DNA from 4 places in the Paenibacillus sp. FSL R10-2778 genome. Region 1 is predicted to be linked to each of the others. Evidence: riboswitches for the same ligand, from Rfam matches in the RefSeq annotation. Region 1 holds a riboswitch; each other region holds the start of a gene.

Region 1 (3,134 bases):
TCTTTGGGACTATGAATACTGCCTGCCTGAGGAACCATCAGATGATTCAGTGGATGCCGCACGATAGCTGCAATCGAACGTACAGGAATTTTCTCGCCGCGTGCCATAAGCACCTGTGGCTGATAGCTGAGCGCTAGATCAATTTGATTTGCTGCTACAAGCTTTAGGGCGTCATTGCTGTCCGCAGGCATTTTGATCTCGACATCCAAACCTTCCTCTTGGAAAAAACCTTGCTGTTGCGCAGCGTATAGAAAGGAATGAACGGCATTGGGATACCAATCAAGCATAATCGTCAGCTTGTGTGACTGCTTATTTTCGGAATTGGAGGAACCGGTTTGGGAGTTGTTATTTAGCTTGTCTGCCTTCCCGCAGCTGCTTAAGAGCAAAAGTGTGCATACTAGAAATACAGAAATAAGTCCTCGTTGTGGTGATTTTAAATGATTCATTGGTTAGATCCTCTTTTCTTTAAAAATAATTGTTCGAGTAAAGCTATCGCCAGAAAAAGCACAACACCAAGCGCGGACAGCAGAAATACAGCCGCGAACATTTCATCGCTCTGCATATTTCCGGCCGTTCTGCGGCTGAAGTAACCGAGTCCTTTACTGCCGCCGAGCCATTCCCCGATAGTAGCTCCGATGACGCAGTATACAATGGATAGCTTTAAGCCAGAGAAAAAAGCAGGCAACGCCAGTGGAATTTGGGTTTTGACAAGCAGCTGCCAGCGGTTTGCACCAAATGTTAATAATAAGTCCTTGTAAGTCTGGCCACTTGTACGAAGTCCATCATATGTACTCACTACGACTGGAAAAAAAGCCGTTAAAAACACCACAGCCACTTTGCTCCACAGCGAATATCCGAACCACATAATAAAAATGGGGGATAGCGCAATTAATGGGACCGTCTGGCTAATGATAAGGAAGGGATAGATGGCCTTTTCTACGGGGCGAAACAGGAACATTCCAATGCCCAGCAATACACCACAAACCACAGAAAGGACAAAACCTACCAGTATCTCCTGCAACGTCGCTAATAAATGTTGTCCGAATAACAATTGCCTGTGCTCGATCAATGCGATGCCAATAGATGAAGGTGCAGGGAGAATAAAGGCTGGAATCAAGTGAAGGCGAACAGCTGACTCCCAGATTACAAGAATGAGCAGTACCAGAAGAAGGAAGGGAGCATAGTTGTCTAGATGTTTTTTAAAAGGTATAGGTTGCATGCAATCTTCGCTCCAACTCTGCCCGTAGTGCTATAAACCGGGGTTCATAGTTCATCTTATAATGTCTTGGTTTTGGTAGATCGACAATGATCTCCTGTAATTCGCTGTGCGCACCGCCAGATAATAAATAAATCCGGTCACTGAGCAATAGTGCTTCTTCCAGATCATGAGTGATGAGCATAATCGTCTGATTCAGTTCACCCCATAACTCCACAGCCAACGGTGTATCTCACGTTTGGTCATGGCATCGAGAGCGCCAAAGGGCTCATCCAGCAGCATAAGACCACTTCCGCCTCCAGCCACTAAGGTGCGCAGAAATGCTACTCGCTGTTTCATACCTCCCGAAAGTTCATGGGGATAAGCCTTCTCTACATCTGTTAAGCCGAAGCGGGCCAACATTTCCCGAATCTGAGTGATCGTTTTCTGTTTACTAAATCTGGGCTTGATCTCCCAGGGCAAAAGGCAGTTGTCGAGCACTGTTCTCCAAGGCAGCAATAAATCCTGCTGAGGCATATAAGCGATCTGACCTAAACGACTAGCGGTTGAGGGGAGCGTAGGGAGTTTTATTTTTCCATGAGTAGGTTCGAGTAAACCGGCAACCGTTTTGAAAAATGTGCTTTTCCCGCATCCGCTAGCACCTACTACGGAGACGAATTCCCCTTGCCTGATATCCATGGATAGATTTGCGAATACAGGGGGTTGTTCAGTTTCCGGAAAAGAGTAGGTTAGGCCTTGCATAGATAAAATGGTCGTGATGATCTAACCTCCTAATATTTTTGTGGAGCGTCTAAACAAATAAAGACCCATCCATTTCCAGAGGAAATGAATGGGTCAAAAAGTTCATTCTGCATAATAACACTTAACATGCTTGATGAAAATTCTGCTCCACTTCCCTCCGCTGGTATGATCCAGATCAGGTTCCAAGGGTCCGGAGCTTGAAGCTCCGTCTCAGTCGGCCGACTCCCCTAGTGAAATAACAGGTCCATATTAATTTGTTTATAAATATACCATATCTTTCTGAGAAGTAAAGAGAGAAAGAAGTGAAGGATTAATCCAAGATTGGGTAAGATATAAGTAGAAATCTAGTTAATATTACAATTCCGATGTATATTATCGGAAAAAAGTATTGACGATCATGTGATGGCAGTGTACTATTCAATTTACCGGAAAAAAACTGGATAGAGAGAGGGGATTTAATAATGAAAAAATGGAGTCTAACTATTATATTGGCGTTAACCGTGGTTCTTGTAGCGGCTTGCGGCAATAATTCGAATACCAATACGGCTGCTGAACCAACAGCTGGAACGAATGGTGGAGCAGCATCTTCAGCGCAAAACAGTTTGGAGGCTGTGAAGGCCAGCGGCAAATTGCGGATAGGTACAGAAGGGACTTATGCACCTTTTACTTATCATGACACTGCGGGGAAATTGACGGGTTTTGACGTGGAAATTGCCGAAGAAGTAGCCAAACGTTTAGGTGTTGAAGCTGAATTTTTTGAAACTCAGTGGGATGGTATTTTTGCTGGGATGGATGCGAAACGGTTTGATGTCATTTTTAATGAAGTTTCCATTAACGAAGATCGCAAAGTGAAATATGATTTCTCTGAACCCTATATTGTATCCAAGGCAGTATTGATCGTGAGCGAAAACAATGAGGATATTAAGACCTTTGCTGATCTAAAGGGTAAAAAAGCCGGACAATCCCTGACCAGTAACTTATCCGACATCGCTCGTGAGAACGGTGCTGAAATCGTAGCTACGGACGGTTTCAATCAAGCGATGGATCTGCTGACTTCGGGACGTATTGATGCAACTGTGAATGATGGCTTGTCTTATCTGGATCTGAAAAAACAAAAACCAGATGCAAAAATTAAAGTGGTTGATGAGATTCCTGAAGGCTCACAAAGTGCTGCGGT
Region 2 (3,134 bases), 3.3 Mb from region 1:
GCCTTGGAGAAACTCTTGCGCCTTCTCTTGCATTCCTGATTCAATTCTCGTCGTATTCCGGATATTATGAGAGATCTTCATACTGCAAAATTTCGGCCCGCACATGGAACAGAAATGAGCTGTTTTAGCGCCTTCCGCAGGCAATGTCTCATCATGATATTCGAGCGCTCGCTCAGGATCTAACGATAAATGAAATTGATCACGCCAACGAAATTCAAAACGGGCTTTCGAAAGAGCATTATCCCGGTCTTGTGCTCCTTTATGCCCTTTCGCCAAATCTGCGGCATGAGCCGCTATTTTATAAGTAATGACCCCTATACGTACATCTTCCTTATTAGGCAGGCCAAGATGTTCCTTCGGAGTTACGTAACATAACATAGCTGTACCGAACCAACCAATCATCGCTGCACCTATAGCAGAGGTAATATGATCATAACCAGGCGCAATATCTGTAGTCAGTGGACCTAATGTATAAAAAGGGGCTTCGTTACAAGTTTCAAGTTGCTTATCCATATTCTCTTTAATCAAGTGCATCGGCACATGTCCTGGACCCTCTACCATCACCTGTACATCATGACTCCAAGCTATAGCTGTTAATTCACCTAACGTCTCTAACTCGGCAAATTGTGCTTCATCATTCGCATCAGCAATCGAACCCGGACGTAATCCATCGCCTAGGGAAAAAGAAACATCGTACAGCTTCATGATTTCACATATCTCTTCAAAATGTGTATATAAAAAGTTCTCTTGATGATGCGCAAGACACCATGCCGCCATGATGGAGCCACCTCTTGAAACAATGCCTGTCATACGTTGTACCGTCAACGGGATATAACGAAGCAGAACCCCCGCATGAATGGTAAAATAATCAACCCCTTGCTCCGCTTGCTCAATGAGCGTATCACGGTACACTTCCCATGTTAAATCTTCCGCTTTCCCATTCACTTTTTCCAACGCTTGATAGATAGGCACCGTTCCAATAGGAACAGGAGAATTACGGATGATCCACTCGCGTGTCGTATGGATGTTTTTACCTGTGGAGAGATCCATTATATTATCTGCACCCCAGCGGGTGGCCCATCTCATCTTCTCTACCTCTTCTTCTATGGATGAGGATACTGCGGAATTTCCTATATTGGCATTGATCTTCACTAAAAAATTGCGTCCAATAATCATTGGTTCACTCTCTGGATGATTGATATTCGCTGGAATGATGGCGCGGCCGCGGGCTACTTCATCTCTTACAAATTCCGGTGTCACATTCTCACGAATCGCAACGTATTCCATTTCCGAAGTAATAATCCCTTTGCGTGCATAATGCATTTGAGAGACATTACGCCCCTTTTTCGCTCGCAAAGGTTTTCTATGGAGCGCTGGAAACACTTCCGCCACAGCTTTTCCCGTTGCATTCCCGTTATCTTCAGGCTTCACGGTTCTTCCTTCGTACGCTTCCGCATCCCCTCGTTCCTCAATCCAGCTTAGACGATTGGGCTCTAACCCCTGACGAATATCAGTATGAATATTAGCATCCGTATAAGCCCCGCTTGTGTCATAGACATGAATTGGAGCATTCTCCTCTTCGCCGTCTATGCCCGCAGTTGGACTAAGTGAGATCTCCCGCATAGGCACCTGAATATCAGGCCGTGAACCCTTTACATACACTTTTTGACTTGCTGGAAAAGCTGATAGATTGATTGGATCGTTGTTCAATTCGCTTGTCATCTCAATTCCTCCTATAAGGTGATTTGATCAAGCGGAGACGGTCTACTCCCCACACATAGAAAAGGCCACATCTGTATAAGATGCGGCCTTAGAGTAGACAAATAGAAATAGAGCTCCATTTCCTCCGCTGGCATTATCCAGATCAGGTTTGACGGTCGATAGTTATAACTATCCTCTCAGCCTGGTTCCACCAAGCTCCCGTGACTATATAATTGCTACTTCAAAGTATAACCGAAAAGAGAGAATTATCCAAATCTACTCAAATGTGAGATCAATGTATACGTTAGTTTAACACCAATACCCCAAATCCTTCCAGAAGCACCTCGCCCGACAATGTTGTGCCGCTCAGTAAATCTGTTTTGGTCTCATGAAGATGGATCGTGACAGGAGTCTCACTATAATTAAGCAAAAAAGCATAACTGGAAGAAGCTCCGGTACGGACTTGCAGCTCTACCTCTTCTGGGAGCTCCAGCCAATCTGCTGGCGATTGTAGATCAATTAAATTTATGATCTCAGCCGCTGCCTGTTCATTAAATACGGCTCCGTAATACCAAACCTCACCCTTGCCGCGACGATTTCTAGTTACCGCCGGTTTTCCCGCATAATAATCAGAGGCGTAAACCGCCATCACTTCAACCGAAGCTTCCTCTATTTTGAGAATATCATTAAAGTCATCTGCTCCTGTAACGACTTCGGTCACGCCCGACCAGCTAATTGTTGTTGGCTGACGACTGCCCTTAACCATTGTGAATTCTTCAACTGTGATCCCGCATAGATCCTTAGCAGCACCTGGGAAAGGACGCATATAACATTGTCCGCGCTCATCCTTATAGCCGGTTCTACAGCCGAAGATCAGTTTGCCGCCTTGCTGAACATATTCATCCAGCAGTGCTGCTGTCTCATCTGTCATAATCGCTGGGTGAGGATAGATAAGCACGTCGTACCTTGCAAGCTCCTCCAGCGTTGTTTTTTTGCGTAAATAGAGTACGTCATTCGGGATATGCTTCCGCTGAAGCGCCTTGTACCACTCCTTATTGCTCTTCCACATAAACGGGCCATGCCAAACATCGTATTCTCCATCCCACTCATTGTCATAATCACGAACAATAGCAATGTTAGCCTGATTACGAGTACCGACAAACGCATGACCTGCTGCTGCCAGCTCCTGACCGATCTGCCCCGCTTCCCGCACTCTCCGGTTAGGCTGATTATGATAGTCATTGATTCCATGCCAATAAATTTCATTGCCCATCGTAGCTGTCCGCCAGCGGAAATATAACACCATATCTGCTCCATGAGCGATCGACTGATAAGTCCATAACCGCATCTGCCCGGGCTTTGGAGAAGGCATATCCATCCGGTTCACCCAGCCACCCGGGCCCGACTGCTGCTCCATAATGCAGAAATTCGGG
Region 3 (3,134 bases), 700 kb from region 1:
TCGTAAAGCGATTTAAGAAAATGACAAACCCAGCGTATAAACGTGCATAGTTGTGCCATCCTAAGACGATCAGTTAACTATCAATTTGCTTAACGAGAGGAGATAGGGAAGATGTCAGGCAACAATAAACAAGCTACAAAAACCTTACCCCCACAGGAGCAGCATCATCAGCCAGGGATTGAGAGTGAAATGACGCCGCTGCCCAAATACGAGCCGGCAAATTATAAAGCAGCAGGTAAACTGCAAGACAAGGCGGCGTTAATTACCGGTGGAGACAGCGGAATTGGGCGTGCAGTTGCTGTGCTTTTTGCTAAAGAAGGCGCTGATGTGGTCATTTCATATCTTAATGAACACTCAGATGCAGAGGAAACTAAACGTCAGGTCGAGCAGGAAGGCCGCAAATGTATCCTAATTCCAGGTGATATCGGTGACGAGAAATTCTGTAAGGATCTTATTAAACAGACGGTGGAGGGCTTAGGAAAGCTTGATATTCTCATCAATAACGCGGCAGAGCAACATCCGCAAGCTAAGATCGAGGATATTACTTCCGAGCAGCTTGAGCGTACTTTCCGTACGAATATATTTGCGATGTTCTATTTAACAAAAGCAGCTATGCCTCATTTAAAAGCAGGATCTACAATTATAAATACAACTTCAATTACCGCTTATCGCGGAAGCCCGCAGCTGCTGGACTATTCATCAACTAAAGGAGCTATTCTTAGCTTCACACGATCCTTGTCCACGAATCTGGCAGAGAAGGGCATACGGGTAAACGGTGTTGCACCAGGTCCAATCTGGACACCGCTGATTCCCTCTACCTTTGATGCAAAACAGGTTAGCGAGTTTGGAGGTACACAGCCTATGAAACGGCCTGGACAACCAGAAGAGCTGGCACCAGCCTATGTATATCTGGCCTCTGACGATTCCAGTTATGTGACTGGACAGGTTATTCATGTAAATGGTGGCGAGGTAGTAAACGGTTAGATTAGAACAGCTAATGTGAATAAATGGGTGTATTTCAATAAAAAAATATGTTACTATAACCACGTTAGCATTTTAAAATTGTATATTTATGTCACTAGGGGTGCCGATTGGCTGAGACGGAATGGATTTCCGGACCCTTTGAACCTGATCTGGTTAAGACCAGCGTAGGGAAGTGGAGAACGAATTTCTGTTATCGGGCTATTTGTAGTGCCGTCTATATACAGATTCTGACTGCCTTCCTTACGGGGGCAGTTTTTTTGTTTTTTACTGACCTACAGGGAAGTGAGAGAGGAGATCGTGATGTTGCAAGCTGAGATCCATCTAATATCAGACGGCAAGCTACAGCTGAGACATTTTGTTGAACTAGCTGTCACGGTGCAGACATGGGTCGATTATATTCACCTGAGAGATAAGCAATGTCCTGCATGCGAACTGCTCGCTGCGGCACAGCAGCTGTTGGCTGCCGGTATGCCCGCTACCAAACTGATAATCAACGACCGGATCGATGTAGCCTTGGCAGCTGGTGCCGCGGGGGTTCAGTTGGCTTGGCACAGTCTGAGTCCGGTTACAGCCCGGCGAATTGCACCTCAGCTTCGGCTGGGGAGATCGGTTCATTCTCCGGAAGAAGCGGCGAATGCCTCAGAGCAGGGAGCTGATTATTGCTTGTTTGGTCATGTATTTCCCTCGGATAGCAAGTTAGGGCTGCCCGCACGTGGGTTAGAGCTGCTTGCAGAAACGGTGAAGACCAGCTCTATTCCTGTAATTGCGATTGGCGGAATTAGCCCCGCTAATGCGGCGCAGATCATCAGGAAAGGTGCGGCAGGAGTTGCTGTGATGTCCGGTATTTGTGGAGCGGATGATCCTTATGAGGCCGCCAAAGCTATTCATAAGGCGGTTCATTCATAGCCTGAAGGTAACAGCATGGGCGAAGGGGGTGATTCAGAATGAAGCTGTTGATTAACGGGAAATCCGCAGAGTGTTCTGGTGGTATTCAAACTATAGCTGATTTGATCAGTCTTCCTGAGTGGTCGGGTCGTCTGATGATCATTGAGCTGAATGGAGAAATTGTCAGTAAGGAGAATTATGAAAGTACTGCTCTGAGCGAGGATGATCGTTTGGAACTGGTGCACTTTGTTGGTGGGGGTTGAGATGGAGCGGTATAGAATTTTGAGAAATTTATAAGAACCAAAGGGAGGTAATTTCATGCATGACCCGTTACATATTGGCGGCATCGAATTAACCAGTAGATTATTTATCGGAACCGGAAAATATAGCCGGAATACGCTGATCCCCGAAGTGATTGCTAGCTCTGGTTCTCAGGTGATTACTGTAGCGCTTCGCCGAGTGGACCCGCAAGGTGGAGCAGAAAATATCATGAACCACATTCCCGGTCACATGACTCTTCTGCCTAATACCTCAGGAGCGCGTACAGCGGAAGAGGCAGTCCGTATTGCAAGATTAGCAAGAGCTGCGGGACTGGGGAACTGGGTCAAGATCGAAGTGATCAATGATCAGAAATACCTGCTTCCAGATAATCTGGAGACCATACGAGCTACAGAGATTTTAGCAGCGGAGGGTTTTGTAGTACTGCCTTATATGAGTCCGGACCTTTCGGCTGCTTTACGTCTGAGAGATGCCGGTGCTGCTGCTGTGATGCCGCTTGGTGCGCCGATCGGAACGAATCGCGGCCTGCGCACCAAGGAGCTTGTGCGTATTCTTATTGAAGAAGTGAATTTGCCGATTATTGTAGACGCCGGGATTGGCAAGCCCTCGGAAGCGGCGGAAGCAATGGAGATGGGGGCCGCTGCTGTTCTGCTTAATACGGCTATTGCAACGGCACGTAATCCGCTCGTCATGGCGGAAGCGTTCCGCGAGGCGATATCCGCTGGCCGCAAAGCTTATTTGGCAGGACTCGGTCCTGTAGAAGAAGTTGCTTTTGCTTCGTCACCGTTGACTGGATTTTTGAACTGAATTTGATAGGTCACGAAAGGAGGGAGGATTAGCATGAGCTTTTTTGACACACTGGCCCGCTTGGAGCAGTATCCTTATGAGCAGCTGTGGAAGGAGTTCCGGGAGGATGACGTTAGGCGGGCGCTTGGAAAAGACAAGCTGAACGAAAATGATTTGCTGGCATTGCTCTCTCCGGCAGC
Region 4 (3,134 bases), 2.4 Mb from region 1:
TCCAGCAGCTCGCTAAGCTCACCTTCCATTGTGGTTTCCAGTGGATTCACTTGATGTTTAACACCGGATTTCTGAATGACCTCAATCGCTTTATCTACGTATGGGATGGAATCCTCATTGTTCGGAGTTTTTGGAATTACTTGAATGCTTAGTAGGGTGTTAGCCACAATAATCAATCCTCTCATTTTATAAGGTAAGTTCAAAAAGCCAACTTTGATAACGAAGTAATTCATTACAATTGTTGTTTACTCCGCCGGTAAAAAATCATTACTGAATGCACTAGCAGCATCCAGCGGTTTATCCAGCAACTTCAGATCATACATCCAGTCGCCGTAATTTTGCCAGACCTCGGTTTTTTGCTCGCCCCAGCGGGCAGCATCGTCCTTGTATTTTGGGCTAAGCCATTTTTGGCTAGCTAGGACAAGGTCGGCGTCCAGGTCAGGAACGGCCTTCGATAACATACCGGCAGCCTCTTCCGGATGATCTATGGCATATTGATAACCTTTTGATGTGGCTTTCATGAAGGCCTTCACCAGATCAGGATGATCTGCAATTTGCTTCTCACTCGTCGTCAGTACAGGCGTGTAATAATCGAGCTGCGGCGCATAATCCTTTAAGTACAGCATATCCAATGGCTCGCCACGTAACTCAGCCTCAACACCAGTCCAAGCGTAGAAAATCCAGGCGAAATCAATGTCACGTTTGACGGCGGTAAAATAATCAGCTTCACCGATACTGATCAGCTTCACCTTTTTCACATCGCCACCTTCAGGATCCATGATAGCTTTCATGGCTGCTTCTTCGGCCGGTGAGCCCCAGCCTCCGTAGGTTTTACCTTCAAAATCCTTTGGTGATTTAATATTGCGATCTACTGGAGCGGCGAATCCCGACGTATTATGCTGAATAATAGCTGCTATCGAGACAAGGGGTACGCCTTGTAGACGGGCTAGTGTTAATCCTTCTTGGGCGCTGATGCCAAATGCGGCTTCGCCAGAAGTAACCATAGTATCAGAACCCGCTGCGCCTGGCTGAACGATCTCGACGTCCAGACCTTCTTCAGCGTAGTAACCAAGATCCTTAGCTACGTATAGACCGGTATGATTTGTGTTCGGTGTCCAGTCGAGTGCGACTTTAACTTTGGTGAGCTCTTTTGGAGCATCCGTCCCAGCCGCAGCAGTTGGATCAGTAGCATTTGCTTTGTTTCCGGCTGTATTCCCATTGTTGCTGCCGCATCCGGCAATGGCAAGAATGAGTACACAGGTGAGGCACAACGTAAGTGCTTTTTTAAGGTGCATGTCTTCTTCTCTCCTTTAAGGTTACAAGAATCCCGTCTTCACAACATGAACCGTAAAGTGTAGTATGTACGTTTTTCTACATCTTTTAGTGATCTTACAAAAAAAGCGCCCCGAGTGATCGGGACGCTGGCTTGGCGCAAGGTTAGTTAAGGTCACAGGGACCAGAACCAATTGGCGATTCCTACGCTGGCATTATCCAGATCAGGTATAAGGGTCAGTATCTTGTGGGATACAATCTCAGCCGGCCAATTCCAGCACCCCTGGTTCTATGAAGTTAACGGGTATTTCTATGTGCAATATAAGTAAGCATAAGTTTTGTACCCATACTTTATATCTTATATTTCTCGCATACGGTGTATTATAGACGGCTGTACTCGGAATGTCTAGTAGTGCACTCCTGAATTTTTCCAATCCAGTAGTTTCTTTTTTGCTAGTCTAGGTCTTTATATTTCTTGCGGTGACGCCGTTTAAGCTCACTAACCAGTGCCCCTAGCGTGAGGACAACGCTGATCAGAATCCCGCTCATGATCACGAAGAGGGCAAGAAATTCAAAGGGAGAATAACCAATCATTTTACTCCATTGAATCTTTCCATCCAAATCGTCAATGACCTGATTCATGCCGTAAATCCCGCTTACTACCGTAAATACAGTGAGAATCATCAGCAGATTATCCCGTCGCTTGGACTGAAACTTATCCTGATACTGAAACAGGTCATTTAAGGTTTCTTTCACTTCCTCGAACAAAGCATCGTTTCCGTATACTTTACGCAGCTGAAGAAATATCTCCCGGCCCTGCGACTGGGAAATCAACTCCAAGAAGTAGAACTTAGCCGAGAACTTATTGATGGAGTAGATTAGATTGTCTATTTCCTCATAATCATGATTAATCCGAAGTCGGGAGTGCATATTGGCGAGCTTTAGCAGAACGATTTTGTGGAAAATATTGAGTAAAAATCCGTAATAATATTGCCCGTACATCTGGTTGGCTAGACTAACAGCAATCTCCTGTTCAGCGCGGGTCATGCAGCAAAAAGTCTGCTCATTCATCATATAATACGTGTCTGGACCCCAGCGATTATAGGAGTGTTCATGACAATAGTTCGCAATATACGCTGGATCGCTGGCACTGGCATAGGGCTTTCCGTTTAGATCAATTCCATCAAGCTGTGAGGCACGATAGCGCAGATTTACACTAATCTCATCAGAGCTTTCTTCATTCTGAAAGCCATAAAAAGCTTGCACCTGCATTCTTTCATCTACGAAAAAAGGAAGGGTCTCGAAATAAGCCCCATTGATATCCGATTGATCCAGATATGGCTCCAGTCCATCCACCAAATTTCGGAAGACAAAATCCTCTACCATCTCATAGGTCTGTTCCCCGCAATGAATATAAGTGTAATCATCCTGTATGAAGGTATTCTCTAGCGCACGGAAACGATCTGCGAATTCTAGGGCAATACTAAAGGGAATTGAATCCCCCTCCAGCTGGACACGTATCGTCACGAATCCAAGCTGAAAAGGACATATGAATATATCCGTCGAGAGAATTTTGAAAAATATAGATTGCTGCGGAATCTCCAGAATGCAGTCGAGATTATTTACTCTGGAAAAACGGCGAAACGAGTCGGCATCCTTCCTGCGTGGAAAAAGGACATGTGCAGCAAACGGTAAATAGGTGCGCTCCATTCGTTCATGGGAAACACAGTAGCCATCTCCGTAGTAGGCAGCTTCAAGCTCTTTATTATCCAGAAAAAAACGTGTGAAGCCGTCGTCCTGTAATTGCTGGATAAGCTGCTTAGAATCGCCCTTTTTTATAGAAAAGGGAAATATAAACTGCA

What was found. A riboswitch is a leader RNA that binds a small molecule or an ion and turns the genes downstream of it on or off. The one in region 1 is predicted to bind thiamine pyrophosphate.
Region 2: another riboswitch for thiamine pyrophosphate. It lies ahead of thiC (phosphomethylpyrimidine synthase ThiC); the one in region 1 lies ahead of NST40_RS12685 (ATP-binding cassette domain-containing protein).
Region 3: another riboswitch for thiamine pyrophosphate. It lies ahead of NST40_RS09510 (thiamine phosphate synthase); the one in region 1 lies ahead of NST40_RS12685 (ATP-binding cassette domain-containing protein).
Region 4: another riboswitch for thiamine pyrophosphate. It lies ahead of NST40_RS02155 (ABC transporter substrate-binding protein); the one in region 1 lies ahead of NST40_RS12685 (ATP-binding cassette domain-containing protein).

Annotation. Positions count from the first base shown of each region.
Region 1 covers NZ_CP151956.1:2,892,037-2,895,170, forward strand. Annotated here, with positions in the region: gene NST40_RS12670 (ABC transporter substrate-binding protein) at 1-446, opposite strand, end outside; gene NST40_RS12675 (ABC transporter permease) at 443-1,219, opposite strand; gene NST40_RS12680 (hypothetical protein) at 1,200-1,439, opposite strand; gene NST40_RS12685 (ATP-binding cassette domain-containing protein) at 1,412-1,894, opposite strand; TPP riboswitch at 2,093-2,196, opposite strand; gene NST40_RS12690 (amino acid ABC transporter substrate-binding protein) at 2,419-3,134, shown strand, end outside.
Region 2 covers NZ_CP151956.1:6,179,586-6,182,719, forward strand. Annotated here, with positions in the region: gene thiC (phosphomethylpyrimidine synthase ThiC) at 1-1,722, opposite strand, end outside; TPP riboswitch at 1,826-1,934, opposite strand; gene NST40_RS27635 (beta-galactosidase) at 2,006-3,134, opposite strand, start outside.
Region 3 covers NZ_CP151956.1:2,193,361-2,196,494, forward strand. Annotated here, with positions in the region: gene NST40_RS09505 (SDR family oxidoreductase) at 112-984, shown strand; TPP riboswitch at 1,071-1,172, shown strand; gene NST40_RS09510 (thiamine phosphate synthase) at 1,285-1,890, shown strand; gene thiS (sulfur carrier protein ThiS) at 1,929-2,132, shown strand; gene NST40_RS09520 (thiazole synthase) at 2,188-2,955, shown strand; gene thiH (2-iminoacetate synthase ThiH) at 2,989-3,134, shown strand, end outside.
Region 4 covers NZ_CP151956.1:482,399-485,532, forward strand. Annotated here, with positions in the region: gene NST40_RS02150 (MTH1187 family thiamine-binding protein) at 1-167, opposite strand, end outside; gene NST40_RS02155 (ABC transporter substrate-binding protein) at 246-1,295, opposite strand; TPP riboswitch at 1,457-1,567, opposite strand; gene NST40_RS02160 (hypothetical protein) at 1,726-3,134, opposite strand, start outside.